2 regions of the Nonomuraea sp. NPDC059007 genome follow, and region 1 is predicted to be linked to the other one. Evidence: riboswitches for the same ligand, from Rfam matches in the RefSeq annotation. Region 1 holds a riboswitch; the other holds the start of a gene.

Region 1 (14,913 bases):
CGAGGCCATCATCGGCGTCGGCCTCGGCCTGTGGGCGGCGCTGCGCCGCGGCAGGGCCGCCGACACCATGATCCTGGCCTCGACCCTTTTGCTGATCTCCGTCCCCACCCTGGTCACCGGCTTCGTGCTGCAGCTGGTGCTCGGTGTGAAGGTCAAACAGTGGACCGGCGTCGACATCTTCCCCATCGCGGGCATCAGCAACGGCTTCCGCAGCTACCTGCTGCCGGGCTTCGTGCTGGCCGGCATCTCGATCGCCTACCTCACCCGATTGACACGGACCAGCCTGGTGGAGACCCTCCGGGCGGACTACATCCGCACGGCGACCGCCAAGGGCCTGTCCAGACGGCGGGTCATCGGCAGGCACGGATTGCGCAACGCGCTGATCCCCCTCGTCACCTATCTGGGCGCCGACCTCGGCAACCTCATGGGCGGCGCGGTGATCACGGAGACGATCTTCAATCTCCCGGGCATCGGCAACCAGCTCTTCCAATCCGTATACCTGCGTGAACAACCCGTCGTCGTCGGTATCGTGACAGTTCTGGTGCTGATCTACATCGTCGCCAACCTGGTCGTCGACTTGATGTACGCAGTGCTCGACCCGAGGATCCGCTATGAGTGACATTCAGCAGCCGGCGCCGCCCCTCCCTATGAGCCCGGTCCCGGGCGCCGCGCCTCCTGGCAGGCAAAGGAAGAAGGAGGGCAAGCCGGCCAGCCTCTGGAGCGACGCCTGGCACGACCTCCGCCGCCGTCCGATCTTCATCATCTCGGCGATCCTCATCACGGTCCTCGTCGTCATGGCACTGTGGCCGTCGTTGTTCACGGCCATCGACCCGAACGACCCGAGGACCTGTGAGCTGGCCACGGCCCGGCAGGGGCCCAGCGGCGGCCATCTCTTCGGCCGCGACAACCTGGGCTGCGACGTCTACGCGCGCTCGATCTACGGCGCCGCCAACTCGCTGCTGATCGGCATCTCGACGACGCTGGCGACCTCGCTCATCGGCGGCATGTTCGGTCTCGCGGCCGGATACTTCGGCGGTGTCACCGACACGCTGGCCTCGCGCCTGACCGAGATCTTCTTCGCCATCCCCAGCATCCTGGGCGCCCTGCTGATCGCGGCCACCTTCCGTGGCGGCCCGTTGAGCAGCATCACCCTGGTCATCATCGCGCTGACCGTCCTGGGGTGGCCGATGACGTACCGGATCATGAGAGCCGCGGTCATCACGGCCAAGAGCCAGGACTTCGTGGTCGCGGCCAAAGCCCTGGGCGCCGGCCATATGCGGATCATGATGAGGCACCTGCTGCCGAACGCGCTCGCGCCGGTCATCGTCATCGCGACGATCAACCTGGGCGGGTTCATCGCGGCCGAGGCGGCTCTGTCGTTCCTCGGCGTCGGTGTGACCTCGCCCGACATCTCGTGGGGTCTGATGATCTCCGACGCCCGTAACAGGTTCCTGGACGCGCCGCTGCCGCTGATCTTCCCGGCCGTGTTCCTGAGCATCACGGTGCTCGCGTTCATCATGCTGGGCGACGCCGTACGCGACGCGCTCGACCCGAAGCTCAGGTAAGGGGGACCTGTGAAGAAGACATCCCCAGAGGTGTTGCCCGCCGAGGGAGGGCTGGGCAACGAGCCTCTGCTCGCTGTCGACAACCTGCACGTGGAGTTCCGCACACGGGCCGGCGTCGTGCACGCCGTCAACGGTGTGACCTATTCGCTCAGCCCCGGCGAGACCCTCGCCGTGCTGGGCGAGTCGGGCTCCGGCAAGTCCGTGACCGCTCAGGCGATCATGGGCATCCTGGACATGCCGCCCGCGGTGATCCCCAAGGGCGAGATCCGTTTCCGCGGCACCGACCTGCTCAAGCTCTCGGAAGACGCCCGCTCGCAGGTGCGCGGCCAGCGCATCGCGATGGTCTTCCAGGACGCGCTCTCCTCGCTGAACCCGGTCTTCACCGTGGGCTGGCAGATCAGCGAGATGTTCCGCGTGCACCGGGGCATGGGCAAGAAGGAGGCGCTGACCAAGGCGGTCGAGCTCATGGACCGGGTCCGCATCCCGGCCGCCAGGCAGCGCGTCAACGACTACCCGCACCAGTTCTCCGGCGGCATGCGCCAGCGCATCATGATCGCGATGTCGATCGCGCTGGACCCGGAGGTGCTGATCGCCGACGAGCCGACCACCGCGCTCGACGTGACCGTCCAGGCCCAGATCATGGAGCTCCTCGCGGAGCTCCAGCGCGAGAGCAACATGGGCCTGATCCTGATCACCCACGACCTCGGCGTGGTCGCCGACGTCGCGGACAAGATCGCGGTCATGTACGGCGGGCGGATCGTCGAGAACGCCCCGGTTCACGACATCTACAAGACACCCGCCCACCCGTACACGAAGGGCCTGCTCGAATCGATCCCCAGGGTCGACCAGAAGGGCCAGGACCTGTACGCCATCAAGGGCATGCCGCCGAACCTGCTGGACATGCCGACCGGCTGCGCCTTCCACCCCCGCTGCCCGTACCGCCAGGACATCTGCGTCACCGAGGCTCCGGCGCTGTCCGGGATCAGCGGTACGCGCAGCAGTGCCTGCCACTACTGGAGGGAGGTCCTCGATGGCACCCACGAGTGAGCCGATCCTTGAGGTACGCGACCTGGTCAAGCACTTCCCGCTGACCCAGGGCATCGTGGTCAAGAGGCAGATCGGCGCGATCAAGGCCGTCGACGGCGTCTCGTTCGACCTGCACAGGGGTGAGACCCTGGGCATCGTGGGCGAGTCGGGCTGCGGCAAGTCGACGCTGGCCAAGGTGCTCATGGCGCTGGAACGGCCGACGTCGGGCTCGGTCAAGATCAGCGGCAGGGAGATCGCCCACGCCCGCGGCAGCGAGCTCAAGCGCATGCGGCGCAACATCCAGATGGTGATGCAGGATCCCTACACCTCGCTGAACCCCCGGATGACCGTCGGTGACATCATCGGCGAGCCGTACGACATCCACACCGAGGTCGCGCCGAGGGGCGACCGGCGCAAGAAGGTGCAGGAGCTGCTGGAGGTGGTCGGGCTCAACCCCGACCACATCAACCGCTACCCGCACCAGTTCTCGGGCGGCCAGCGCCAGCGCATCGGCATCGCGCGCGGCCTGGCCCTGCAGCCGGAGATCATCGTCTGCGACGAGCCGGTCTCGGCGCTGGACGTGTCGATCCAGGCGCAGGTCATCAACCTGCTGGAGCGGCTGCAGAACGAGTTCAACCTGGCCTACATCTTCATCGCCCACGACCTGTCGGTGGTACGCCACATCGCCGACCGGGTGGGCGTGATGTACCTGGGCAAGCTGGTGGAGCTCGGCAAGGACACGGAGGTCTACGACAAGCCCGCGCATCCGTACACGCAGGCTCTGCTCTCGGCGGTTCCGGTTCCGGATCCGGAGGGGCGTGAGCTGCGCGAGCGGATCATCCTGCAGGGTGACCCGCCGTCGCCGGCCAACCCGCCTTCGGGCTGCCGCTTCCGCACCCGGTGCTGGAAGGCGCAGGAGATCTGCGCGGAGGAAGAGCCGCTGCTGCAGATCCGGCCGGGTACCGCGCACGAGAGCGCGTGCCACTTCGCCGAGACGCACGACGTGGTGCACATCGGTTAGAACGCAACGCCAGGACATCGGTTAGAACACCAGGAAGGAGCCCTCCGCGGAGGGCTCCTTCACGTTGTGGCGATGACGGCCGAGCCGTGCCCGAACAGGCCCTGGTTGGCGGCCAGGCCGACCCGGGCGCCGGCGACCTGGCGGGCGCCGGCGGTGCCGCGCAGTTGCCAGGTCAGCTCGCACACCTGGGCGATGGCCTGGGCGGGGATGGCCTCGCCGAAGGAGGCGAGCCCGCCGGACGGGTTCACCGGCGTCCGGCCGCCGAGCCTGGTGTCGCCGGCCCGCAGGAGCTTCTCCGCCTCGCCGGGCGGGCACAGGCCGACGTCCTCCATCCAGTCCAGTTCCAGTGCCGTGGACAGGTCGTAGACCTCGGCGAAGGACAGGTCGCCCGGTCCCAGTCCCGCCTCCTCGTAGGCGGCGTGGGCGATGGCGGCGCGGAAGGGGCGTTCTGGCGGGGGTGCTGTTGCCGCCGAGTCGGTGGCGAAGGCCGGCAGTTCCAGCGTCGTGTTGGGGAAGGTGGGGGTGACGGTCGAGACGGCGGCCAGCCGTACCGGCCGGGAGATGCCGTGGCGGCGGGCGAACTCCGCCGAGGCCAGCACCACCGCGGCGCCCCCGTCGGAGGTGGCGCAGATGTCCATGAGCCGCAGCGGGTCGGCCACCATCGGCGAGGCCAGCACCTCCTGCTCGGTGACGGGCTTGCGGTAGCGGGCCATGGGGTTGAGCGCGCCGCTGGCGGCGTTCTTGACCTTCACGGCGGCGAAGTCGGCGGTGGTCGAGCCGTACAGGGCCATGCGGCGGCGGGCGTAGAGGGCGAAGTAGGCGGGGTTGGTGGCGCCGAGGAGCCGGAAGCGCAGCCAGTCGGGGTCGTCGGGGCGCTCGCCGCCGACGGGTTTGAAGAAGCCCTTGGGCGTCGAGTCCGCGCCGACCACGAGTGCCACGTCGCACAGGCCCGCCAGGATTCTCGTCCTGGCCAGGTCGATGGCCTGCGCTCCCGAGGCGCACGCGGCGTAGCAGGAGGCGATCCTGGCTCCGTTCCAGCCGAGCGCCTGGGCGAAGGTGGCGCCGGCGATGAAGCCGGGATAGCCGTTTCTGATGGTGTCGGCGCCGACGACGTACTGGACGTCGGTCCAGGACACGCCGGCGTCGGCCAAGGCGGCTCGGGCGGCGGCGACGCCGTACTCGATGAAGGGTTTGCCCCATTTGCCCCACGGGTGCATGCCCGCGCCGATGACCAGGACGCTCATCGGGCCGCCTCCCACATCCACACCAGCGGGCCGTCGGCGAGCGGGCCGTGTGTGAGCCGCAGTTCCATGCCGACCCGCAGCTCGTCCACGGTCAGGTCCTTGACCTGGCCGAGCACGATGATCCCGGCCTCGGCGAGCTCGACCGCGGCGAGCGTCACCGGCGTGTACGGCTCGGCGGCGGCGAACGGCGGCGGCGGCGCGTAGCAGGCGTTGGTGTAGGACCAGACGGTGCCCTGGCGGGGCAGCCGGGTCTCCTCCTGCCTCTCGCCCGAGCAGTGCGGATTGCGGCAGAATCCCCGCTGCGGCGGAAAGCTGACCGTGCCGCAGTCGGCGCACCGGGTGCCGAGGAGATGGGTGCCGTCGTCGCCGATGGTGAACCAGCCGTCGATCGCCAAGGTCATACCGACGAGTATCACACAAGCGCTTGCTAGGGAGAATGCCTCCGCCGCCGCAAGTGCAGCACCACCACCCTGGCCGACATCGCGACCGTCAGCCCGATCATCGCCACCACCACCGGCAGCCGCGAGACCGGCCGCGAGGGCGGCGGGCCACCGCCGAAGTAGCCGCCCACCTGCCCGATCCTGGACGCGGCCGGACGGGCCAGCCGCCCCGCCTCGCGCAGGGCGAGCGCCGCGTCGGCCACCCCGTGACCGTAGGCGCGGCTGTGCCCGTCGGCCGGCCGCTTCCTGGTGCCACGCTCGATGGCCATGCGCACGTGGTACGGCGACAGCCCCGGATACTCCGCCCTGACCAGCGCGGCGATCCCCGCCACCATCGCCGCCGCCGAACTGGTCCCGTCGCCGACCACGTACCCGTCCGGACCGTCGGCGCTGACGATCCCGGTGCCCGGCGCGACCACCGACAGGTAGTCCTGGCGGTTGGAGAAGCGCGGCACCCTCATCCGCTTGTCCACCGCGCCCACGGCGATCACCCCGGGGTAGGCGGCGGGAAAGTTCTTGCGGTTGGCGTCGTCGCCGTCGTTGCCGGAGGAGGCGACGAGCACGGCCCCGCGGGAGATCGCGTACTGCACCGCCTCCTCCTCGGCCGCCGAGCCCTCCCACGAGCCGCTGCCGCCGCCCAGTGACATGCTGACGACCCGCGCGCCCCGGTCGACGGCGTACCGGATGCCCTGGGCGAGCGCGTCGCCGCCGCCCGCCGTGGCACGCTGCTTGCCGCGCAGCGGGTCGTCGTTCTCCAGCGTCACCCGGACCGACAACACCCGCGCGGCCGGGGCGACGCCCACCACGCCGCGTCCGCCGCTGTGGCCGCGCCCGGCGATGAGGCTGGCCATCGCGGTGCCGTGGTGACCCGTTCTGGCCGGCCCGCGTACGGGCCCGGTCAGGTCGGGCCCCTCGACGACCGCTCCGGCCAGGTCGGGGTGGCGGGCGTCCACGCCCGTGTCGAGCACGGCCACCAGCACCCCCTCGCCCCTGCTCACCTTCCACGCCTCGGGCACGCGCAACGCGGTGAGCTGCCACTGCTGCTGGCTCGCCGCCACGGCGGCCATGCCGCTTCTCGTGGCGACGCCGCGCATGCCGCTCGCGGGCGGGTCCGCGATCAGCAGCATGACGAGACAGACGGGCAGCAGCCCGGCCGCGGCGCGGATCACCGGGTGAGCGCCTTGTGCAGGGCCTCCGCCAGTTGCACCGCCGCCGCGCCGAGGCGCGGCTCGGTCCCGCCCTCCGGCTGGTACGGCCGGCCGTCGGCGTATCCGGCGGCGGTGAAGACCACGTACGGCCCGCCGGAGGCCGCCACGGCGCCGGTGACGTACTGGGCCTGGCCGAACCGCTCGGCCGCGCCGCCGGGAAAGGCCACGGGCCGCACGGTCGGCGCACGCCCCGCGACGCCGGCGTGGACCGCTCTGACGGGCAGCCAGGACGGCGCCCCGTCGAGCACGGCCACGCCCACGGTGGCCACGAAGGTCTGCGTGCTGTCGGAGTAGGTGGCCCGCAGGGTCGTCAGGCAGCGCGGCAGCATGGCCGCCGCGGCGGCCTGGAGCGCGACCCGGCACGGCGCTTCTGGCGCGACCCCGGCCAGCAGGTAGGTCACCCGCGCGCCGGACGGGCTCGCGCCGGTGAGCGCGGCGGGGAAGACCCTCGTCACCGGCCACGCGCGCCAGCGCTCGCTCACGTGCGGCTCGGCCGAGCCCCAGGGAGACTGAAGTAGGGACAACAATGCGACGGACAGCAGGAACACGTCTGCCTCGAAGGAAGGGGGGAGGAGGCGCTCGAACTGCCGTGCATTCTGGCACGCAGGCGATGGTTCAATCCGACGCTTCGGTAAACAGACCGATACGCGGGGTAATGTCCCTATCGCACCGGAGCGGGGGAAAGGCGCACATGCGCGCCCGGCGGGAGGCCCAGGCGCTGGGCCGCATCACCCGAGTTCACGGCGATGGCGATGAGCCCCGCCGAGTCGGCGAAGGCCACCAGCTCACCCGGCGGCACCGCCGCGTACGTCTCCCGGTACGGCATCGACAACTGCCTGCGCCCCATCCACACGCCCAGCGTGTCGCCCACCCGGACCCCGAGCGCCGCCAGGTCGCCCGCGGCGATCGACAGCTGGGTGTTGCCGTAGCGGTCCACGGAGACCACCTCGCCCTCCACCGAGCCCTCGCGCAGCACCGACGTCGGCTCCGGCAGCGAGACGAGCCTGTTCAGCGGGATCTCCGGCCCGAGGTCGGACGGCTTGCCGCCCACGCACAGCCGCCCGGCCACCGGCGCGTACACGTCGCGGCCGTGGAAGGTCGGCGAGACCGGGTGCAGGAAGAGCGCGTCGTTGGTGATCTCGTAGGCGGACTCGGCGCCGCCGCAGGCGTGCACCGCCCAGGACAGCAGCCCGTTGTCCGGCCCGATGAACACCCGTCCCCCCGCGGCCACGGCCACCGCGCGCCTGGCCCCGCCCGCTCCCGGGTCCACGGCGCCGATGTGCACGCCGGGCGGGATGTACGGGATGGTCTGCGCGAGAACCGCCGCGCCCCGCCGTACGTCGCCCGAAGGGATCAGGTGGCACACGTCGATGACGCGGGCCTGCGGCGCGATTCCGACGATCACGCCATGGCAGGCAGCCACATAACCGTCTTCGAGTCCGTAATCGGTGAGAAGCGTTATGACTGGGGTCACACTTGGTGACTGTACGTCTCCCGATCCGCGGTGAACACCCGGCTTTGGCACATTACGATGGCCACGGGCCGCGTACGTATGGCGTGAGCGCCGTACGCCCTTCCGAGGAGGACGACCATGGACACCGCACCGGTCAGCGGTGACAGTGCTGCCCAGGAACCCGACCGTCAGCCCCTCACCGAACGAGACCTCCAGCTCCTCGCCTTCGAGCGCCAATGGTGGCGCTACGCCGGCGCGAAGGAGCAGGCCGTCAAGGAGACCTTCGGGTTCTCGGCCACGCGTTACTACCAGTTGCTCGGTGAACTCATCGACCGTCCCGAGGCGCTGGAGCAGGATCCGATGCTGGTCAAGCGACTGCGCCGGCTGCGGGCCACGCGGCAGCGCGAGCGCGCGGCCCGGCGACTCGGCATGCGCCCCTAGGTGGCTGGGTACTCCAGCCGCGTGAGGAACATCCCTGGAATCCAAGCGATAGTGAAAGATCCGTCAGGGGCGGTGATCGGGCTCGACTTCGACGGCACCCTGTCGCCCATCGTGCCCGATCCGGCCGCCGCGAGGATCCATTCCGCGGCTCCCGACATCCTGGCCCAGCTCAGCGCCCAGGTGTCGGCCGTCGTCATCCTGACCGGCCGCCCCCCTGCCACCGTCCTCGAACTCGGTCCGGGCCTGACCGACGTGCCCGGCCTGGTGATCCTCGGGCACTACGGCTTCGAGCGGTGGGAGAACGGCCGCGTCAGCGCGCCGCCGCCGCCCGCCGGCGTGCCGCGGGCCGAGGCCGAACTGCCGATGCTGCTCGACGCCCTGGGCCTGACCGGAGTGGCCGTCGAGGACAAGGGGCGGGCGGTAGCCGTACACACGAGGCGTAGTCCCGATCCCGAGGGGGCTTTCGAGGCGCTGCGGCGGCCGCTCGCGGCGCTGGCGGAGCGCAACGGGCTGGTGGTCGAGCCCGGCCGGTACGTGCTGGAGCTGCGCCCGCCCGGCATGGACAAGGGCCAGGCGCTCTCGTTGTTCCTGGCCGAACGCGCGGCCAGGTCGGTGATGTTCGTCGGCGACGACCTGGGTGATCTGGCCGCCTTCGACGCGGTACGCGCTTCGGGGTTGCCCGGTGTCACCGTGTGCAGTGGTTCGGCCGAGGTCACCGAGCTGGCCGAGCGGGCCGACGTCGTCGTGGACGGGCCCGACGGCGTGATGGCGCTGCTCAAGGAGCTGACGGCCGCGGTTCGCGGCTGACCAGCACGCCCGCCACGGCCAGCGCGATCAGCACGGGGACCATGAGGAAGGCCGTACGCGTCCCGAAGCCGTCGGCCAGCGCCCCCAGCGCGAACGGGCCCGCGGCCATCGCCAGCCCCGCGCAGACCGGCGAGACGGCCGTGGCCCGCACCGGGTCGTAGGCGAGCACGCCGGCCAGCGCGAGCGGGAAGTGCAGCGAGACGCCGAGCCCGCTGATCGCCAGCCCCGCGTAGGCGAACAGCGGATGCGTGCTCGACCAGAACAGCAGCCAGCCGGCCGCGGTCAGCAGCAGGGCGCCGGTGAGCAGCCCGGGCGCGCCCATGCGCAGGGCCAGCGGCGTCCCGGCGAAGCGGCCGACGGCCAGGCCGGCCGTGAACGCGGTCAGCCCGGTCGTGGCCGCCGCCACGCCCATCCCCGTGTTCGACGCGAACAGCTGCACCGCCCACAGGTTGAAGCAGAACTCCAGCGCGACCACCAGGAAGAGCACGCCGCCCGCCACGTAGAAGCGCCAGCCGGGCGGCGGCAGGCCGGCGCGGGCGGCGCCGTCGTGCGGGCGGCCGGCCACGCGGACGCGGCCGAGCGTGAGGGCGATCAGGACGGTGAGGATCGGGGTGATCAGCAGGGCCGCCCGCCAGCCGAGCGCGGTCTGCGCGGTGGCGCTGATCGCGTAGGTCATGGCGATGCCGAACAGGATCGCGACCGCGTTGGCCTCGCTGATCGCCGCCGGTCCCGCCGGGCCGTGGTGGTCGCTGAGCGCGGCCATCATGGCGTAGAGGGCCACCGAGCCGAACAGGCTGGACAGGCCGTAGCCCAGCAGGGTGGCGGGCAGGGCGGGGGTGAGCATGACCGGAACCAGGCCCGCGTTCATGCCTGCCAGGCTGCCCCAGATCGTGGCGCGCCGGCCGTACCTGCGCTCCAGGAACGGCAGCGCGGCGCCGGCCAGGAGCGTTCCCGCGGCCATCGCGGTGCCGTGCAGGGCGGCGACCGCGTTGGAGACCTGCTGTTCCTGGCGCAGCAGCGGCAGGACGGCGCTGAGCCCGTACAGGTAGGTGGCGAAGGCGCCGAGTTGTAAGTAGACGAGCCAGGTCGGGAGATCACGGGTCAGACGTATCCGGACTGTGGTCACTTGAGGCATTAAGTCAGGGCATCGAGCTGCGCCGCAAGCCACCTCTGGGGCGGCAGCGCGGTGGCCGCCGCGGCCAGGCTGGCGGCCCTGCGCGTACGCTCCTCCTCGGGCATGACCAGGGCGGTGTGCAGGGCCTGGGCGGTCTCCAGGACGTCGTAGGGGTTGACCACGAGCGCGTCGGCGCCCAGTTCGGCGGCGGCGCCGGCCTCGCGCGAGAGCACCAGGACGCAGCGGGGCGACAGGATCGGGCCCTCCTTGGCGACCAGGTTCATGCCGTCGCGGATCGGGTTGACCAGCAGCACGTCGGCCATCCGGTAGGCGGCGAGGCTGCGCGCGTAGTCGTCGTTGACGTTGAGTATCAGCGGGTCCCAGTCCTCGGTGGCGTACTCGTCCTCGATCTCCTTGGCGCAGCGCTGCACCGCCGCGGTGTACTCGCGGTACTCGGGCAGGTCGTGGCGGCTCGGGTAGGCGAAGGCCAGGTGGACCACGCGGCCGTGCCACTCGGGATGGGCGGCCAGGAACTCGCGGTAGGCGACCAGGCCGCGCACGATGTTCTTGGACAGCTCGGTGCGGTCGATGCGGACGATCAGCTTCCTGTCACCGGTCTGCGCGCGCAGCGCCGCCACGTTCGACTCCACGTCCGGCTCGCAGGCGCGCCGCCACAACTGCTCGCCGTCGACGCCGAGCGCGTGCACGCCGATCCTGGTCGTGCGGCCCTCGTGGGTGACGCCGCGCGCGTCCACCCGGGCGCCCAGCAGGGCCGCGCAGCAGTCGGTGAACGCCCGCGCCCACCGCTCGGTGAGGAACCCGGCGTGATCGGCTCCCAGAATGCCTTCCAGGACCTCACGGGCCACCTCGTCGGGCAGCAGCGCGAAGTACTCCGGCGGGGCCCAGGGGGTGTGGCTGAAATGCGCGATGCGCAGGTCGGGGCGCTCGGCGCGGAGCATGGCCGGGGTGAGGGTCAGGTGGTAGTCCTGCACCATCACGCGCGCCTCGTGCCCGGCCTCCTCGGCCAGCGCCAGCGCGAAGGCGCCGTTGTAGTCGCGGTAGGACTCCCACTCGCGCTGGAACCTGGTGCCGAAGTGCGGGGAGTTGGGGATGTCGTAGAGCAGGTGGTTGACGAACCACAGCGTGGAGTTGGCCACGGCGTTGTAGGCGCGGTGGAAGGTCGCGGGGGCGATGTCCAGCATGCGCAGCGACCCGGTGTCGTAGCCGGCCTGGTCGAGGCGGCCGCCGGGAGCCTGCCGTACGGCGCTGCGGTCGCCGTCGGAAAGGGCCGCGCAGACCCACAGCACGCCCTCGTCCTTCGCCACGCCGGAAAGGCCCGAGACCAGTCCGCCGCCACCGCGTTTCATGGTGAGTTCACCGTCGTCGGAGACGGTGAAGGAGACAGGACCGCGGTTCGAGGCGACCAGGACGCTGTTCATTTAACTATCCTCCGCTCATAGGATCCCGCTATGGCGCTTGATGAGCTAACCGAGGAACTGGCCCGCTCCGCAGCCGCTGGAGATCATCGCGCACTCGGCGAGCTCTTGCGGCGGATCGAGCCGCACGTACTCCGCCACTGCGCGCGAATCCTGCCCTATCACCAGGACGCGGAGGAGGCCTGCCAGGACACTCTGCTGGCCGTCGCGCGCAACATCGGGCGGTTCGAGGGCAGGGCGCGGTTCAGCACGTGGCTGCACATCGTGACGGCCAACTGCGCCCGCACGACCTACCGGTCGCTGAAGCGGCGGGCGGCCGAGCAGAGCTCCGACGAACTGCCCACGCAGAAGCCGGACGTGGCCCGGGTGAGCGTGATCGCGGGCTCGCGCCTGGACCTGCTCGACGCGATGGAGGCGCTGGAGGCGTCCAAGCCCGACCTGGCGCAGGCGCTCGTGCTGCGCGACATCGTGCAGCTCGACTACAACGAGGTGGCCGAGCAGCTCGGCATCCCTCTCGGCACCGCGAAATCCCGCATCCACCAGGCGCGCAAGTACGTGCAGGGCGTGCTCGGGGAGGACTATCGGTGAGACGGTTTGTCTCACTGGTCGAGACGGGTGGGCAACCGATCCGCTTGACCAGGTAGAGTCCCTTTCGACAACTACATATTGCTCATCCAGAGGGGTGGAGGGACCGGCCCTGCGAAGCCCCGGCAACCCTCCCGGATTGTGACTCGCACCCGCGAGGCCGACCGGGACAAGGTGCCAATTCCGGTCTGTGGTCAAGGTGGCCGCAGGCGAAGATGAGGGAAGGCCTCGCTTCATGTCGCTCGACTTCGGTCCTGCTGTAGCTCTCTCCTGCCGCGAGTGCGGCACCCGCTATGACCTCGGCCCCAGTTTCGCGTGTCTGGAGTGTTTCGGGCCACTCGAAGTGGCCTATGACTTCGGTACGGTGACCCGCTCGCGGATCGAGTCCGGTCCGACCAACATCTGGCGTTACCAGGCGCTCCTGCCGGTCCCCGTGGACGTGGCGGCCAAGCAGAACATGAACCCCGGCTGGACCAAGCTGGTCAAGGCCGGCAACCTCGGCCGCACGCTCGGCATCAAGTCGCTGCACATCAAGGACGACTCCGGCAATCCCACCCACTCCTTCAAGGACCGTGTGGTGGCCATCGCCGTCGAGGCGGCCCGCAACTTCGGCTTCCACACCCTGTCCTGCTCCTCCACCGGCAACCTGGCCGGCGCGGTCACCGCGGCTGCCGCCAGGGCCGGGCTCGACGCGTGCGTCTTCATCCCCGCCGACCTGGAGCAGGCCAAGATCGCCATGGCTCGGGTGTTCGGCGGCAGGCTGATCGGCATCGAGGGCACCTACGACGAGGTCAACCGCTTCTGCTCCGAGCTCATCGGCGACCCGCTGGGCGACAAGTGGGGCTTCGTCAACGTGAACCTGCGGCCGTACTACGCCGAGGGGTCCAAGACGCTGGCCTACGAGATCGCCGAGCAGCTTGGGTGGAGGCTGCCCGAGCAGATCGTCATCCCGATCGCCTCCGGCTCCCAGCTCACGAAGATCGACAAGGGCTTCAAGGAGCTCGTGGCGCTCGGGCTGGTCGAGGACACGCCCTACAAGGTGTTCGGGGCCCAGGCGCTCGGGTGCTCGCCGGTGTCGGCGGCGTACAAGGCAGGGCACGACGTGGTCCAGCCGGTCAAGCCGGACACCATCGCCAAGTCGCTGGCCATCGGGAACCCGGCTGACGGGCCGTACGTGCTCGACATCGCCCGCCGTACGGGAGGGGCGGTGGAAGACGTCACCGACGCCGAGATCGTCGCGGCCATCAAGCTCCTGGCCTCCACGGAGGGCATCTTCGCCGAGACCGCGGGCGGCGTCACCGTGGGCGTGCTCAAGAAGCTGGTGGAAAACGGCGCGCTCGATCCCGAGGCGGAAACGGTCGTGCTGAACACCGGCGACGGCCTCAAGACCCTTGACGCGGTGTCGTCGATCGCCGAACCCACCGCTGTCATCCGGCCCTCTCTCGACGCGTTCCGCGCCATCTGAAAGGAAGTTTAAGGCATGAGCGTTTCTGTACGGATTCCCACCATTCTGCGCACCTACACGGGTGGTAACGCGGAGGTCAGTGGCGAGGGTGCGACGCTGCGCGAGGTCCTTCAGAAGCTGGACAGCGACTACCCGGGGATCGGTGCCCGAATTCTCGATGAATCGGGCAAGATTCGGCGTTTTGTCAACGTTTACGTGGGGCAAGAGGACGTCCGATTCGCCGACGGGCTCGACACCGCGGCCCCCGAGGGGAGCGAGATCTCCATCATCCCCGCGGTAGCCGGAGGCTAACGCTTCGCACACTCTTAGCACTGGGGCACCTCTTCGGAGGTGCCCTTCCCATTTCTGGAAAATTCAACTCTTCGAAGGATGAAATAGGCAGTTTTCAGATTGACTCTGTTGCCCAACGGCATGCCACAGGTATGGTCGAGGGCGATCGCCGCCAGTTTTTCGGTAAAAGCGGCGAACGCGGATCTCGCGGAGGAATGGGCGGGATCCAGAGCCCAGTAAGAGGAGTCGGAAGTGGCGCAGGGCACCGTCAAGTGGTTCAACGCGGACAAGGGCTACGGTTTCATCGCGGTAGACGGTGGTAAGGATGTATTCGTCCATTACTCAGCGATCATGATGGACGGCTACAGATCACTCGAACAAGGCCAGCGAGTCGAGTTCGAGATCACACAAGGCCAGAAGGGGCCGCAGGCGGAATCTGTCCGCACCGTTTGAACCACGCACCGAGGCAGCCCGCACGGCAGCGCAGTCCGTGCGGTTCTGCCAACACCTTTCGTCTCACCAGGACAGGCCCGATCTCGCGAGGGGATCGGGCCTGACCTGCGACGAGGTGGCTCTCGCTTGCACTCGACCGGGTAGAGTGCTAAACAGTTCGTTGGCACTCTCTCCACGTGAGTGCCAACACCTGGATCGAGACGATCGGGGCCTGCCGAACGGAGATGCGGGCCCAAGTGTTCGGCCCCCGGGCCGGGCACGCTGCCGTCGCGGGCGTCGGCTCGATCCTTGAGAAGCCACCCTGTATCTGGGAGGTCCAGCCTTATGGCAGCCAAGATGATCGCGTTTGACGAGGACGCCCGGCGCGGTCTCGAGCGCGGCATGA
Region 2 (14,913 bases), on a different contig from region 1:
GACTCTCCTCGTGACCGGGGCCGCCGGTGCGCTGGGCGGCTACCTGGTGGAGATCGCCGCCGCGCGCGGGCTGCGGGTCGCCGGACTGGCCGGCGCCGACGACGAGAAGCTGGTGCGCGGCTTCGGGGCGGAGTGGTTCGTGCCCCGCGACGCCGACCTGGCCGCGGCCGTGCGCGCCCTGGTGCCCGGCGGGGTGGACGGCGTGGTCGACGCCGCGATCGTGGGGCTCACCGCGCTGGACTCGGTGCGGGCCGGGGGCGCGTACGTGGCGGTGGCCGCAGGGGCGGCGCCGATCCCGCTGCGCGGAATCCACGTCTCCAGCGTGTACGTACGCGCCGACGCCGGCCAGCTGGCCCAGGTGGCACGCTGGGCGGAGGCGGGCCGGCTGACGGTACGCCTGGCCGGCACCCACCCCCTGGAGAAGGCGGCGGAGGCCTACGCCCGGCTGTCGGCAGGAGGGCAGCGCGGGCGGTTCGTCCTCACCCCGTAACGGGTCAGCCGGTGGGCTTGACCAGCGGGAACAGGATGGTCTCGCGGATGTTCCTGCCGGTGAAGGCCATGATCATCCGGTCGATGCCGACGCCCACGCCGCCGGTGGGCGGCATGGCGTACTCCAGAGCCTGGAGGAAGTCCTCGTCCAGCTGCATCGCCTCAAGGTCGCCGCCGGCGGCCAGCAGCGACTGCTCGACCAGGCGGCGGCGCTGCTCGATCGGGTCGTTCAGCTCGGAGTAGGCGGTGCCCAGCTCGGTGCCGAACCCGATGAGGTCCCACTTCTCGGTGACCAGCGGGTTGTCGCGGTGGTTGCGGGCCAGCGGCGAGGTCTCCAGCGGGTAGTCCATGACGAAGGTGGGCTGGATGAGCGTGTGCTCGACCAGCTCTTCGAAGATCTCCTGGACGAGCTTGCCCTGGCCCCACTTCGGGTCCCAATGAATGTCCCGCTTGTCGGCATATTTCCGGACCTGCTCAAGCGAGGTCTCGGTCGTTATCTCCTCGCCCAGCGCGTCGGAGACCGAGCCGTAGAGCGTGATGCGCGGCCACTCCTTGATGCCCAGGTCAACCTCGACGCCGTCGTGCTCCACCACGGACGTGCCCAGCGCGGCCACGACGCACTTCTGGTACATGCGCTGGGTCAGGTCGGCCATGTCGTGGTAGTCGAGGTAGGTGCCGTAGGCCTCGAGCATGGTGAACTCGGGGTTGTGCGTGGAGTCCGCGCCCTCGTTGCGGAAGTTGCGGTTGATCTCGAAGACCTTCTCGATGCCGCCGACCACGAGCCGCTTGAGGTAGAGCTCGATCGCGATGCGAAGGTAGAGCTCCATGTTGTAGGCGTTGATGTGGGTCTTGAACGGCCGCGCCGTCGCCCCGCCGTGGATGGGCTGGAGCATCGGGGTCTCGACCTCGAGGTAGCCCTCCTCGTGCCAGAAGTCGCGCGCGGCACGGACGGTGGCGCTGCGCAGGTGGGCCATCCTGCGGGCCTCGTCGTTGACGATGAGGTCGACGTAGCGCTGGCGGACGCGGGCCTCGGGGTCGGTGAGGCCGAGGTGCTTCTCGGGCAGCGGGCGCAGGCACTTGGCGGTGATCTGCCAGGAGTCGGCCAGGATCGACAGCTCGCCGCGGCGCGAGGTGATGACCTCGCCCTCGACGCCGACGTGGTCACCGAGGTCGACGTCGCTCTTCCAGGCGGCCAGCGACTCCTCGCCGACCTTGTCGAGCGAGACCATGACCTGCAGGTCGCCGGAGCCGTCGCGCAGGGTGGCGAAGCACAGCTTGCCGCCGACGCGGTTGAGCATGACCCGGCCGGCGATCGCGACCCTGTCTCCCGTGGCGGTGTCCGGCTCCAGGCCCTGGTATTTCTCCCTGACCTCGGCGTTCGTCGCCGTACGGGGGAAGTTGACCGGGAAGGGCTCGACGCCCTCGCTGCGGAGGCGGTCGAGCTTCTCCCTCCGGATGCGCATCTGCTCGGGAAGTTCGTCGCTCACAAGAACAAAGGGTAGGGGATATGGCGAACTGCAAGGGCTCGTCGGCTCCCTGCAGGGGCGCTGCAAGAACTCTCCGTTACCAATGGAGCACAGCACCTCCGGGTTCCAGGAGAGAGACCATGATAAAGAAGATCGCGATCGGCGCCCTCGCCGTTGCCGCCACCTCCGCCCTCGCCCTCAGCCTGCCGACCGCCGCCTCCGCCAGCACGTCGAGCTACGACTACAGCTCGTACTGGGGACCCGTCTACTCCAAGCACTACCAGGCCAAGTCGCACGGCTGGGTCGGCGTCGAGTGGGACGAGCACCAGGAGTCCAACACCGTCTCCGTGACGGGCCGGCTCTACGACCTCGACTCCCGCACCTACAAGCAGGGTGGCAAGTGCGCGTACGTGAAGTTCCAGGCCAGCGACTTCGACTACGACTGGTCCACGGTCTACACGAAGAAGTACTGCGGCTACCCCGGCTACAAGAAGTACGCCTTCTCCGAGGAGGACGTCTTCAGCCTGCGCGTCAAGGTCTGCCAGATCGGCCCGCACAGCAGCCACCCGACCAAGTGCGGCTCGTGGAAGTACCTGTACACGGCCGAGTCCGAGTAACGACGCCCGCAAGCCGCGAGCGGCCCCCCATTCCCGAGCGGGGGGCCGCTCGCTCATGTCGTGTTGCGGTTGTAGATGAGCCGCAGGCCGATCAGGGTCAGCCACGGCTCGTGCACGTCGATCGAGCGCGACTCCCCCACCACCAGCGCGGCGTGCCCGCCGGTGGCCACCACGGTCACCTCGTCCGGGTCGTCGGCCAGTTCCGCCACCATCCGCTCGACGATGCCGTCGACCTGGCCGGCGAAGCCGTAGATGATGCCGGCCTGGAGCGCCTCGACGGTGTTCTTGCCGATGACCGAGCGCGGCCTGATCAGTTCGACCTTGTGGAGCTGGGCGCCGGCGGCGGCGAGCGCGTCGACGGAGATCTCGATGCCGGGCGCGGTGACCGCACCCACGTACTCGCCCTTGGCCGAGACCGCGTCGAAGGACGTGGCGGTGCCGAAGTCGACGATGACGCACGGCCCGCCGTACTGGTCGATGGCGGCCAGGGCGTTCACCACCCGGTCGCTGCCGACCTCCTTGGGGTTGTCCATGCGGACCGGCACGCCGGTGCGGATGCCCGGCTCCACGATCACCGCGGTCACGTCGCCGTAGTAGCGGCGGCACATCTCCCGCATCTCGTTCAGCACGGACGGGACGGTCGAGCAGATCGCGATGCCGCTGACGTCGGCTCCCTTGAGCAGCGGTGACTGGCCGAGCAGCCCCTGGAGCACGACGGCGATCTCGTCGGCGGTGCGGCGGGCGTCGGTGGCCAGCCGCCAGTGCTCGATCACCTCTTCGCCTTCGAAGAGACCGAGCACGGTGTGCGTGTTGCCGACGTCGATCGTGAGCAGCATCAATTACCCCCGTAGATCCAGTGCGATGTCCAGGGCCGGCGCGGAATGCGTAAGCGCTCCCACCGCAAGATAGTCAACGCCAGTTTCAGCCACATCACGGGCCATTTCCAAGGTCAGTCCCCCACTGGCCTCCAACTTCGCCTGATTTTTCGTGATTTGTACGGCGAGCGCCATCTCCTCGACGGTGAAGTTGTCCAGCAGAACCACCTCAGCCCCCTCGGCCAGCACCTCCCGCAGCTGCTCCAGCGTGTCGACCTCGACCTCGACCGGCAGATCCGGGTACCGCTCCCTGACCGCCCTGAACGCCGCCCCGGCTCCCCCGGCGGCGACCACGTGATTGTCCTTGATCAGCGCCGCGTCCGACAGCGACATGCGGTGGTTGACGCCGCCTCCGGCCCGCACCGCGTACTTCTCCAGCGCCCGCAACCCCGGCAACGTCTTACGGCTGTCGCGCACCCGCGCCCCTGTGCCCTCCACCGCCGCGACCCAGGCGCCGGTCCGCGTCGCGATGCCCGACAGGTGCGTGAGCAGGTTGAGCGCGGTCCGCTCGGCCGTGAGCAGGGCGCGCGTGGGCCCCTCGACCGTCATCAGCACCTCTCCCGCCTCGACCCGCTGCCCGTCCTCCACCAGCCTCGTCGTACGGCTCGCCCCCAGCCGCAGGAAGACCGCCTCCGCCACGGCCAGCCCCGCGACCACGCCGTCCTCGCGGGCCACCACGTCCCCGGCCGACCGGTGCCCGGCCGGGATCGTGGCCAGGCTGGTCACGTCACCGGCCTCCTGGAGGTCCTCGGCCAGCGCCCGGTCGATCACGTCCTGGATCTCGGGCGCGCCGGTGTCCAGCGCGAGCCCGTGCGGCGTGTAAGTCATCTGCAAGCCTTCCTCGGTCAGTCGCACGTCCAGATGTCCCAGCCAGCGCTCGTCGTCGCGCTCGCCGAAGTCCTCGCGCCAGTGCGAGCCCCTGGTCTCCTCGCGGGCCACGGCGGTGGCGGTCAGCACGGTCGCCACCGTGAGCAGGTTCGTCGTCTCCCACGCCTCGGTGCACGGCGGCACCCGCACCGGCGTCCAGCGGGCGTCGCCGAGCGCCTTCGCGGTCAGGACCAGCGACTCGCGGCTGCGCAGCACGCCCGCTCCCCTGCTCATGTGGGCCTGGATCCTGGGGCGGACGCGCGGGTCGAACAGGCCTTCCTGGGTCTCGGGGTCCGTGGGCGCCGGCCGTACCGCGGGCTGGATGTCCTGGGCGATGCGCTCGGCGAAGACGAGCCCCTCCAGCAGCGAGTTGGAGGCCAGGCGGTTGGCGCCGTGCACGCCGGTGCAGGCGACCTCGCCGCAGGCGTACAGGCCGGGGATGGAGGTGCGGCCGTGCAGGTCGGTGCGGACGCCGCCGCTGGCGTAGTGCGCGGCGGGCACGACCGGGATCAGCTCCTTGACCGGGTCGATGCCGTGCTCCAGGCAGAGCGCGCGGATCGTGGGGAAGCGGGTGCGCCACTTGTCCTCGCCGAAGTGGCGGCCATCGAGGTAGACCTGCCCGGCCCTGCGCATGATCGCCTTGGCGACCACGTCGCGGGGGGCGAGGTCGGCGAGCTCGTGCACCTCGTCCATGAAGCGCGTGCCGCGCTCGTCCACGAGGAACGCGCCCTCGCCCCTGACCGCCTCGGAGATCAGCGGCTGCTGGCCGGTGGCGTCCTCGCCGAGCCAGAGCACGGTCGGGTGGAACTGGACGAACTCCAGGTCGCGCACCACCGCCCCGGCGCGCAGCGCCAGCGCCACACCGTCCCCGGTGGAGACCAGCGGGTTGGTGGTCGACTGGTAGACCTGCCCCATGCCGCCCGTGGCCAGCACGACGGCGCCCGCGCGTACCGCGCCGACGCCGTCGCTCGCGCCCTCGCCCATGACGTGCAGCGTCACCCCGGCGGCCCGCCCGGCGGCGTCCTTGAGCAGGTCGAGCACGAGCGCGTGCTCGATGACCTCGATCCCGCGCTCGCGCAGCGCCGCGACGAGCGCGCGCTGCACCTCGGCGCCGGTCGCGTCGCCGCCCGCGTGGACGATCCGGTCGCGCCGGTGCCCGCCCTCGCGGCCGAGCTGCAGCTCGCCGCCGTCTGTCAGGTCGAACCTGGCGCCGCGCGCGATCAGCCGCCGCAGCGCCCGCGGCCCCTCGGTCACCAGAGCGCGTACGGCCCGCCGATCGCACAGCCCGACCCCGGCGATCAGTGTGTCGTTCAGGTGTTCCTCCGGGCTGTCGCCGGGATCGAGCACCGCCGCGATCCCGCCCTGCGCGAACCGGGTCGAACCTTCCTCAAGCACATCCTTGGTGACGACGAGCACCTTGGCCTCGGGCCGTAGCTCGGCATGGCGCAACGCCACGGTCAGCCCGGCCACTCCCGAGCCCACCACGACCACGTCGGCCTCGCGGGTCCAGCCGGGCTCCGGCGCGCTGAGCCGCAGGGGGATCGCCGGTCCACTCATGGGGGTCTCCTCATCGAGGGAATTTCGTCAATATGACGATAACCCCTCCCGATGAGTGACCTATCGCCGGGGTGGCACCTTTTCAGGACAGGCGCAGGACGGCGTTGTCGATGAGCCGCGTGCCGCCGACCTTCGCGGCGACGGCGAGGACCGCCTCACCCGTGTACGTCTCGCCGACCTCGGCGAACGTGGCCGGGTCGACCAGCACGAGGTAGTCGAGGGCCAGATCGGCCCCGTCGAGCACGGCCCGCGCCGCCGCCTTGATGCGCGCCGGCCTGGACTCCACGGACTCGGCCGCGCCGGCGAACAGGGCCCGCGACAGCGCGAGGGCGGTCCGCCGCTCGTCCGGCGACAGGTAGCGGTTGCGGCTGGACATCGCCAGGCCGTCGGGCTCGCGCACCGTGGGGATGCCGGCGATCTCGATCGGCAGGTCGAGGTCGGCCACCATGCGCCGGATCATCGCCAGTTGCTGGGCGTCCTTCTGGCCGAAGACGGCCACGTCGGGCTGCACCAGGTTGAACAGCTTGAGCACGACGGTCAGCACGCCGTCGAAGTGCCCGGGGCGGACCGCGCCCTCGACGATCGTGCCCATGTGCCCGGATGAGACGCTCACCTGCCGGTCGGGATGGTAGATCTCCTCGGCCGCCGGGGTGAAGACCACGCGCACGCCCTCCGCGCGGCAGACGTCGAGGTCGGCCTCCAGGGTGCGCGGGTAACGGGAGAAGTCCTCGGAAGGGCCGAACTGCAGGGGATTGACGAAGATGCTGACGACCACCCGGGGGGCCAGCGCCCTGGCCTCGCGGATGAGCGCCCGATGTCCCTCGTGCAGCGCCCCCATGGTCGGAACCAGGGCGACCCTGCCCTCTCCCCGAGCCTTGACCAGGTCAGCGCGATTGCGCGCGACGATCAGCTCCACGCCACAGCCTCCTATGCCACGATCAGGGCCGTCCGGTCCCTGTCAGGTCCATATGTTGCCGCCCAGCGCGTCGAGCAACCTCTCCGCCTCCTCGGGTTTGAGCAGACCCGCCGCGAGCGCGCGGTCGGCCGTGAGCCGGGCCAGGGCGATGTAGGCGTCGGCGGCCTCGGGCGCGGCCAGGATGAGGGCGTCCACGTGCTTGCGGACCGTTCCGGCGTCGCCGCGTACGACCGGCCCCGTCAGCCCGGCGATGCCCAGCCTGAGCACGTTGTCGAGCGCGGCGCCGAGCAGCGGCCCGAGCATGCGGCCGGGGTGCTCGACGCCGATGCCCTCCAGCAGTTCCGAGGACTCGGCGATCAGCGTCACCATGTGGTTGGCCGCCCCGGCGAGCGCGGCGTGGTAGAGCGCGCGGTCGGCGTCGGCGATCCAGACCGGCTCGCCGCCCATCTCGATGACCAGCGCCTCGGCGATCGGGCGCAGCGGGTCGGGCGCGGTGACGCCGTAGGAGATGCCGGTCAGCCGGTTGATGTCGTCGTCACGGCCGGTGAACGTCATCACCGGGTGGAGCGCCAGCGGGAGCGCTCCAGCCCGCGCCGCCGGGTCGAGCACGGACAGCCCGTAGGCGCCGCTGGCGTGGACGACCAGCTTGCCGCGCAGGTCGGCGCCGGTGGCGGCCAGACCGCCGACCAGGCCGGGCAACGCGTCGTCGGGCACCGTGAGCAGGATCAGCTCGCCGGCCGCGACCACGTCCTCGGGCCTGGAGGTGGCGACGCCGAGCCGCTCGGCAGCCCAGCGCTGGGAACTGTCGGAGACCCCGCTGGCGGCCACGATGCGATGGCCGGCCTGGGCCAGCGCGGCACCGAGTGCCGAGCCCACTTTGCCCGCCCCGACCACGCCGACGGCCAGCCGTGCCGGGCGATCACCTGCGTCCATGTCGTCCTGTCCCTGTCCCCTGTTGGCGCTGCCGACCAGCGTAACTGGAGCCTTGCCATGCACAGGTGACCGGGCTTTTACCGCATGTTGCGTTAACGACAAATCCGACAAGGGCATACAAAACGTGCACCCCCTGTCGGGAGAGATGAGGAGAGGGGATTTTCATCGCATGGCAGCGGGCGCCGAGCCCATAGTGGACCCGACGCCCGCAATGACGATGTGCTACCCCCTTGGGAGTGCACCATCGACCGGCCATCCGCCGACTGGCCGGCCGAAAAGGGCTCGGGCCGGGTTGCCATAACCGGTCCGAGCCCTCCGTCCGTCTACCTGGTGTGCGCGCCGCCCTTGCAGCCGGCGACCGCCTGGCCGAGCACGGCGACGGCGTTGCCACAGATGTTGATCGGAATCCGGACCGGGGCGAACACCTGGTTGCCGGAGAGCACGCCGTTGTTACCGGAGGTGACGAGGTCGGCCTGGGCTGGGGTGGCCAGGGCCAGCATGGCGAAGGCGCCGGCCGCGACGAAGGTCTTCTTGAGCATTTGGGGGGCTCCTCTCGATGACGCGGCCCCGGGTGGCCGCTTCAGCTACTTACTCGGCCGACCGGTGGGACCGGACCGAGCCCGCTGGGGGGCGGGCCGGGACGATCGCCGGTGACCATGAGTAACGATAGCGCAATCTCGCCACAATAAGTAGTCATGGCATCACTGTGCGTGTCGGCGCCTGGTCATGAGATAGTCCAGGAATGTGGCTCACCTGGCGTGCCGCGATGGAGCGCGCACTCTATGGCGACAGGGGTTTCTACCTGCGCGAACGCCCTTCCGGCCACTTCCGCACCTCGGTCAGCGCCGGGGCCGCGTTCGCCGACGCGGTGCTCACGCTCCTTCTCCGGGTCGACGCCGAGCTCGGCCACCCGGAGCGACTCGACTTCGTCGACGTCGGCGCCGGGGAGGGGGTCCTGGTCAGCCGCGTGCTCGCGGCCGCACCGCCCGAGCTGGCCGTACGCCTGAACGTCACCGCCGTCGACCTCTCCGCCAGGCCGTCCCAGCTGCCCGAGCGCATCGCCTGGTCGCAGACCATCCCCGGCGGCATCACCGGCCTGGCGATCGCCAACGAGTGGCTCGACAACATTCCGCTCGACGTGGCCGAGCACACCGCCGAGGGCCCCCGGCTGGTCATGGTCGACACCGAGACCGGCGAGGAGCGCCTCGGCGAGCCGCCGCACCCCGCCGACGAGGAGTGGCTCGCCCGCTGGTGGCCCCTGGCGTGCGTCGGCGCCCGCGCGGAGATCGGCCGCGCCCGTGACGCCGCGTGGGCGGCGGTCATCGTACGGCTGGCCCGCGGCCTGGCGGTGGCCGTCGACTATTCACACCCTGTGGATAACCGGCCGCCCTGCGGAACGCTCACCGGATACCGCGACGGTTCGGTCGTCCCGCCCATACCAGACGGGACCTGCGACATCACCGCACACGTGGCACTCGACTCGTGCGCCGCCGCCGGTGAGCGGGTCGGCGCGATATCCACAACGTTGTCCACACAGCGCGACACCCTGCGCGCCCTCGGCATCACCGCCGCCCGCCCGCCCCTCGACCTGGCCCACACCGACCCCCGCGGATACCTGCGCGCGCTGGCGCGCGCCTCCGAGGAGGGCGAGCTGATCGACCCGCGCGGCCTGGGCGGCTTCGGCTGGCTCCAGCAGCATGCGTGATCACTCTGCGCCATGAGACGATTACCCTCATGGATCTGCCCAGTGGTCTGCTCCGCGCGGCTCCCACCCCCTGGAACCTCGCCGTCACCCACGAACCCTCCCTCACCGTGCTGGCCACATCGCCCGAGCACGTCCGGGAGGCGGTCCGCTACGCCGCCGCGAACGATCTACGCGTCCGCGTGCAGAACACCGGCCACGGCGCGCTGCGCCCGGCCACGACCGGCGACCTGCTCATCGTCACCTCCGAGCTGACCGGCGTCGAGATCGACCCGGCCGCCGGCACCGCCACGGTCGGCGCCGGCGCCACGTGGAAGGACGTCATCGCCGCCGCCCACCCCCACGGCCTGGTGCCGCTGACCGGATCCAGCACCCACGTCGGCGTCGTCGGGAACAGCCTCGGCGGCGGGCTCGGCTTCCTGTCCCGCCAGTACGGCCTGGCCTGCGACGCCATCACCGCCGCCCAGATCGTCACCGCCGACGGGAACCTGCGGTGGCTCGACGACGCCGGCGAGCCGGACCTCATGTGGGCGCTGCGCGGCGGCGGACCGAACCTCGGCGCGGTCACCGCGCTGCGGATCAAGCTCGTCCCCGAACCGCGGATCTACGGCGGCGGCCTGTACTGGCCGGTCGAGCTGACCCGGCAGGTGCTGACCGCCTACCGCGAGTGGACCGCGGACCTGCCGGCCTCGATCACCTCGGCCGCCGGGACGCTCCACCTGCCGGACGCGCCCTTCGTGCCCGAGCCGATGCGCGGCCGCTCGTACGTGCGCGTGTGCCTGTGCGCCACCGGCTCCGGCGCCGAGGACCTGGTCGCGCCGATGCGGGCGGTGCCCGGCCTGGTGGTGGACATGGCCGGGCCGCTGCCGTTCACCGAGATCGACGCGGTGACCCGGGATCCGGTCGACCCGCTGCCCTACACGATGCGGGGCGAGATGGTGACGGAGCTGTCCGACGCGGTGCTCGACTACCTGGTGGAGGTGGCGCCGCGCGGGGCGGAGCCGTACGCCTTCATCCTGGTCAGGCATGTGGCCGGGCTCCCGCACGCGGACGACGCCGGGCTTGGCTACTGGCAGGGCGACTTCGCCGTCGGGGCCGTCAGCATGGTGCCGGACGAGCGGGCCGCGGCCGACGTGGCGGCTTTCGGCGACCGGTTCTCGGCCGCGCTGGCGGGCAGCGCGACCGGGTTCGTGCCGCTCAACTTCATGGGCGTGCCGGAGCAGGCGGCGCGGGCCTTCACGCCCGAGCATCTGCGGCGGCTGACGGAGGTCAAACAGCGGCACGACCCGGCCGGGATGTTCGGCGGCGACCGGGCGATCAACCGGTCGTGACCTCCAGCGACTCCAGGCCGCGGATGACGTAGCCGGGCTTCCACACCGGCTCGCGGACCAGCTCCAGGTTCGGCGCCTTCTCCAGCAGGGCGCCGAAGGACTCCATGAGCTCGATCCTGGCCAGCGGCGCGCCCAGGCAGAAGTGGATGCCGGCGCCGAAGGAGATGTGCGGGTTGTCGGCGCGGCCCACGTCCAGGCGATCGGGGTCGGCGAAGACCTCGGGGTCGCGGTTGGCGGAGCCGAACAGCAGCGCCACCTCCACACCCTTCGGGATCGCCACACCCTCCACCTCGATGTCCTCCAGAACCCAGCGCTCGAACATCTGCAGCGGCGTGTCCCAGCGCATCAGCTCCTCGATCGCCGTCGGGAGCAGGGAGCGGTCGGCGCGCAGCCGTTCCAGCTCGGCCGGGTTCCTGAACAGCGACCACCAGCCGTTGCCGGTGACGTTCACGGTGGCCTCGTGGCCGGCGTTGAGCAGCAGCACGCAGGTGCCGACCAGCTCGTCCTCGGTCAGCTCCTCGATCTGGGCCAGCGCGCTGACGAGATCCTCGCCGGGCTGCCGCCTGCGCTCGCGGGCCAGGTCCTTCAGGTAGTCGGCGAACTCGGCCGCCGCGCGGACCGCCGTGTGCTGGGCCTGCGGCGACGGGTTCAGCTCGTACATGAGGCAGATGTCGGCCGACCAGGGGCGCAGCAGGTGCCGGTCGGCGTCGGGAATGCCGAGCATCTCGGCGATCACCGTCACCGGCAGCGGCTCGGCCACCTCGGCGAGCAGGTCGCCGCCGCCCTTGGCCACGAAGGCGTCCACCAGCCCGCCCGCGATCGCCCGTACGCGCGGCCGTAGCGACTCGACCATCCTCGGCGTGAACGCCTTGGAGACCAGGCGGCGCAGCCGCGTGTGGACGGGCGGCTCCACGTCGAGCATGCTCGCGTTGACCACCCGCCAGAACGGCTCCTGGAAGTCCGGCGGCGCCTCCTGCCCGAACTCCTCGTGCTCGGCGACGTGCAGGTAGGAACGGCCGAGCCGGCGATCACGCAGCAGCGCGTTGACGTCGGCGTATCGCGAGACCAGGTACTGGCCGGTCGGCTCGAAGAAGCTGACCGGCTCAGCCCGCCTCAGCTCGGCGTAGACGTCGTACGGATGGGCTACGAAATCCGGATTCCACGGGTCAAAGCGCACCGCTTCATCCTACGAGCTGCCGTCCTTGGCGTTCTCCTGCTCGGACCGCTTGGCCTGCCTGCTGCGCATCCTGATGTTGAGCAGTTCGACGATGACCGAGAAGGCCATCGCGAAGTAGATGTAGCCCTTGGAGATGTGCTGGCCGAAGCCCTCCGCGAGAAGCACCACGCCGATCAGCACCAGGAAGGACAGGGCCAGCATCTTGATGCTCGGGTGCTTGTCCACGAAACGGCTGATCGGGCCGGAGGCGAACAGCATGACCAGCACCGACACGATCACCGCCGCGACCATGACGCCCAGCTCGTTCACCATGCCGACCGCGGTGATGACCGAGTCGAGCGAGAAGACGATGTCCAGGATCATGATCTGGATGATCACCGAGGCGAACGAGGCGGCCTTGCGCGGCTTGCCGTTGTCGCCCTTCAGCTCCATGCTGTGGCCGATCTCGGTGACGCTCTTGGCCAGCAGGAACAGGCCGCCGAGGATGAGAATCAGGTCACGGCCGGATATGTCATGACCGAAGACGGCGAACAAGGGCTCGGTCAGCCTGACCACCCAGGACAGGGCGAGCAGCAGGAGCAGTCGGCTGATGAGCGCGGCGGCCAGTCCGAGCACCCGGGCCCGGTCGCGCTGGTGCTCAGGGAGTTTCCCGGCGAGGATCGAGATGAAGATGATGTTGTCGATTCCCAGGACGATCTCCAGGGCGACCAGGGTGAAGAACCCGATCCAGATCTCCGGGTTGCTTACCCAGTCCCACATCTCCGCACCTCCGTTGTCGGGAACTATCTCCCGGTACCAACGACCTAACCCCCGCAGAAGTTCACGATCCCCCTTAGTAGTTCGGATATGTCGCTGGCCTGGGATGATCCACCCCAGAGAGGTGGTCAACGACGGATCGCAGCGTTAAGGGGTTGCTATTTATGGCCGGGTGTCGCTTATAGTGCTGCGTGTAGGTCATGAGTGCCAGCGACAAGCCCCGGCTAGCTGGCCGGCAACCCTCGCGTCCGCGGCGGGGTGCCCCGGGTGAGGACCTGGTCCGTCACGAGGTGTGGCGGGCAAGCGCGGGCTCCGTGGCGATTCCAGGGGTCCCGACGACCCCAGGAGACTTGCCGTGTCCACGCTGACCATCTTCAGCTCCGTCCCCGCCCAGACCCAGTCGCAGCAGCCCCAGCACGGCGAGGCCCGTGCCGTCCCGGCCGTGCTCGGCGCCGACCTGGAGGTCCCGGTCAAGGGCGGCAAGCTGGTCGGTTACGCCAACCTCGACTACGCCGCCAGCGCCCCCTGTCTGGAGCCGGTCAGCGCCGCCGTCACCGCCGCGCTCCCGGCCTACTCCAGCGTGCACCGCGGCGCCGGCTACGCCTCCCAGCTCACCACCGCCCGCTACGAGCAGGCCCGCCACACCGTCCGCGCCTTCGCCGGCGCCCGCCCCGACGACGCGGTCATCTTCACCCGCAACACCACCGACGCCACGAACCTGCTGGCCGGCGTCCTGCCTGCGGGCACCACCACCGTGGTCTTCGACAGCGAGCACCACGCCTCGCTGCTCCCCTGGAACAAGACGGTACGGCTGGCGCCGCCCGCCTTCCCCGGCGAAGCCGTCCGCCAGGCCGACGAGGCCCTCGCCGCCATCTCCGGCCCCAAGCTGCTCGTCGTCACCGCCGCCTCCAACGTCACCGGCGAGCTGTGGCCCATCGCCGCCCTCGCGCACATCGCCCACCGGCACGGCGCCCGCATCCTGGTCGACGCCGCCCAGCTCGTCCCGCACCGCCAGCTCAACCTGACCGCCCTGGACCTGGACTACGTCGTCTTCTCCGGCCACAAGCTGTACGCGCCCTTCGGCGCCGGTGTGCTGATCGGGCGCCGTGACTGGCTGGCGAGCGGCGAGCCGTACCTCAAGGGTGGCGGGGCGGTGAAGTCGGTCGGCGCGGACGAGGAGTCCACCGAGTGGCACGACGACCCCGAGCCCCGGCACGAGGCCGGCACCCCGAACGTGATCGGCGCGATCGCGCTGGCGGCGGCGTGCGACGCGCTGAGCGCGACCGGCTGGGCGCCGCTGGTCATCGAGGAGGAGCGGCTGATCGCGCGGCTGCGCGACGGCCTGGCCTCGATCGAGGGCGTGCGGGAGCTGTCGCTGTGGGGTCCCGACCACCCGCGGGTGGGCATCGTCTCCTTCGTCGTGGACGGCTACAGCGCGCGCGAGGTCGCCGAGGCGCTGTCCGGCGAGTACGGGATCGGCGTGCGCGACGGCAAGTTCTGCGCGCATCCCTTTGTGCGGCATCTGCTGGGTACCGCCGACGGCGGCTGTGAGGACGGGACGGCCTCCGCGGTGCGCGCCTCGATCGGCATCGGCACCACCGACGAGCACGTCGACCGGCTCATCACCGCGCTGCGGGACCTCTCTGCCGTCAACCTCGCCGCCCGTTAGGCGTCACTCGGGCGGGTTCTTCCTCGGCTGGTCGTCACTCGGGCGGGTTCTTCCTCGGCTGGTCGTCACTCGGGCGGGTTCTTCCTCGGCTGGTCGTCGGACATCAGCGCGTCGAGCGCCTTCATGTCGTCGTCGCTCAGGGCCGCGCCGCTGCTCGTGGCGGGTGGCGGAGTGGGCTGGCGCGGCACGTCGGCGCGCGGCTCCGTCCCGTTGCCGGGCGCCTGCGTCCCCGTGGGCGGCTGCTCTGCCCGGGTGCCGGGCGGCTGCGTCCCGGTGGGCGGCTGTGTCCCGTTGGCGGGCGGTTCCGTTTCGGTGCGCGGTTCCCGCACGGTGCGGACGTTCGTGGGCATGGTCGTGGTCGTCGCGCCGCTCCCGGTCGACTCCGGCAGCGTCTGGTCGGCCGCGCGCCTGCTCAGGATCGTGCGGGCGATGCTGTCGACGCTGATCCGGCCTGCCCCGGCGGCCAGCAGGAGCAGGCAGGCCGCGCCCAGCGCGCCGACGAGTTCCCAGCCCATGTCGGTGACGAAGATGCCGTTCTTACCGTGGACGAAGATGATC

Evidence for each region. Region 1 has a riboswitch for S-adenosylmethionine ahead of thrC (threonine synthase). Riboswitches for the same ligand answer to the same signal wherever they lie in the genome.
Region 2: another riboswitch for S-adenosylmethionine. It lies ahead of ACFWY5_RS44285 (aminotransferase class V-fold PLP-dependent enzyme); the one in region 1 lies ahead of thrC (threonine synthase).

Annotation. Positions count from the first base shown of each region.
Region 1 covers NZ_JBHYJD010000082.1:59-14,971, reverse strand. The annotation lists gene ACFWY5_RS55310 (ABC transporter permease) at 1-619, shown strand, start outside; gene ACFWY5_RS55305 (ABC transporter permease) at 612-1,565, shown strand; gene ACFWY5_RS55300 (ABC transporter ATP-binding protein) at 1,575-2,612, shown strand; gene ACFWY5_RS55295 (ABC transporter ATP-binding protein) at 2,596-3,612, shown strand; gene ACFWY5_RS55290 (lipid-transfer protein) at 3,672-4,856, opposite strand; gene ACFWY5_RS55285 (Zn-ribbon domain-containing OB-fold protein) at 4,853-5,257, opposite strand; gene ACFWY5_RS55280 (S8 family serine peptidase) at 5,284-6,465, opposite strand; gene ACFWY5_RS55275 (hypothetical protein) at 6,462-6,986, opposite strand; gene ACFWY5_RS55270 (S-adenosyl-l-methionine hydroxide adenosyltransferase family protein) at 7,166-7,978, opposite strand; gene ACFWY5_RS55265 (DUF3263 domain-containing protein) at 8,096-8,398, shown strand; gene otsB (trehalose-phosphatase) at 8,450-9,205, shown strand; gene ACFWY5_RS55255 (MFS transporter) at 9,174-10,331, opposite strand; gene ACFWY5_RS55250 (trehalose-6-phosphate synthase) at 10,340-11,758, opposite strand; gene ACFWY5_RS55245 (RNA polymerase sigma factor) at 11,789-12,343, shown strand; SAM riboswitch class I at 12,423-12,562, shown strand; gene thrC (threonine synthase) at 12,576-13,805, shown strand; gene ACFWY5_RS55235 (MoaD/ThiS family protein) at 13,821-14,096, shown strand; gene ACFWY5_RS55230 (cold-shock protein) at 14,328-14,528, shown strand.
Region 2 covers NZ_JBHYJD010000042.1:67,475-82,387, reverse strand. The annotation lists gene ACFWY5_RS44345 (NADP-dependent oxidoreductase) at 1-490, shown strand, start outside; gene lysX (bifunctional lysylphosphatidylglycerol synthetase/lysine--tRNA ligase LysX) at 495-1,976, opposite strand; gene ACFWY5_RS44335 (hypothetical protein) at 2,096-2,572, shown strand; gene ACFWY5_RS44330 (type III pantothenate kinase) at 2,626-3,408, opposite strand; gene ACFWY5_RS44325 (L-aspartate oxidase) at 3,412-5,871, opposite strand; gene panC (pantoate--beta-alanine ligase) at 5,954-6,787, opposite strand; gene ACFWY5_RS44315 (Rossmann-like and DUF2520 domain-containing protein) at 6,830-7,720, opposite strand; gene ACFWY5_RS44310 (chaplin) at 8,044-8,259, opposite strand; gene ACFWY5_RS44305 (SAM-dependent methyltransferase) at 8,487-9,425, shown strand; gene ACFWY5_RS44300 (FAD-binding oxidoreductase) at 9,455-10,753, shown strand; gene ACFWY5_RS44295 (cytochrome P450) at 10,740-11,930, opposite strand; gene ACFWY5_RS44290 (TerC family protein) at 11,940-12,689, opposite strand; SAM riboswitch class IV at 12,883-12,998, shown strand; gene ACFWY5_RS44285 (aminotransferase class V-fold PLP-dependent enzyme) at 13,042-14,355, shown strand; gene ACFWY5_RS44280 (DoxX family membrane protein) at 14,421-14,913, opposite strand, start outside.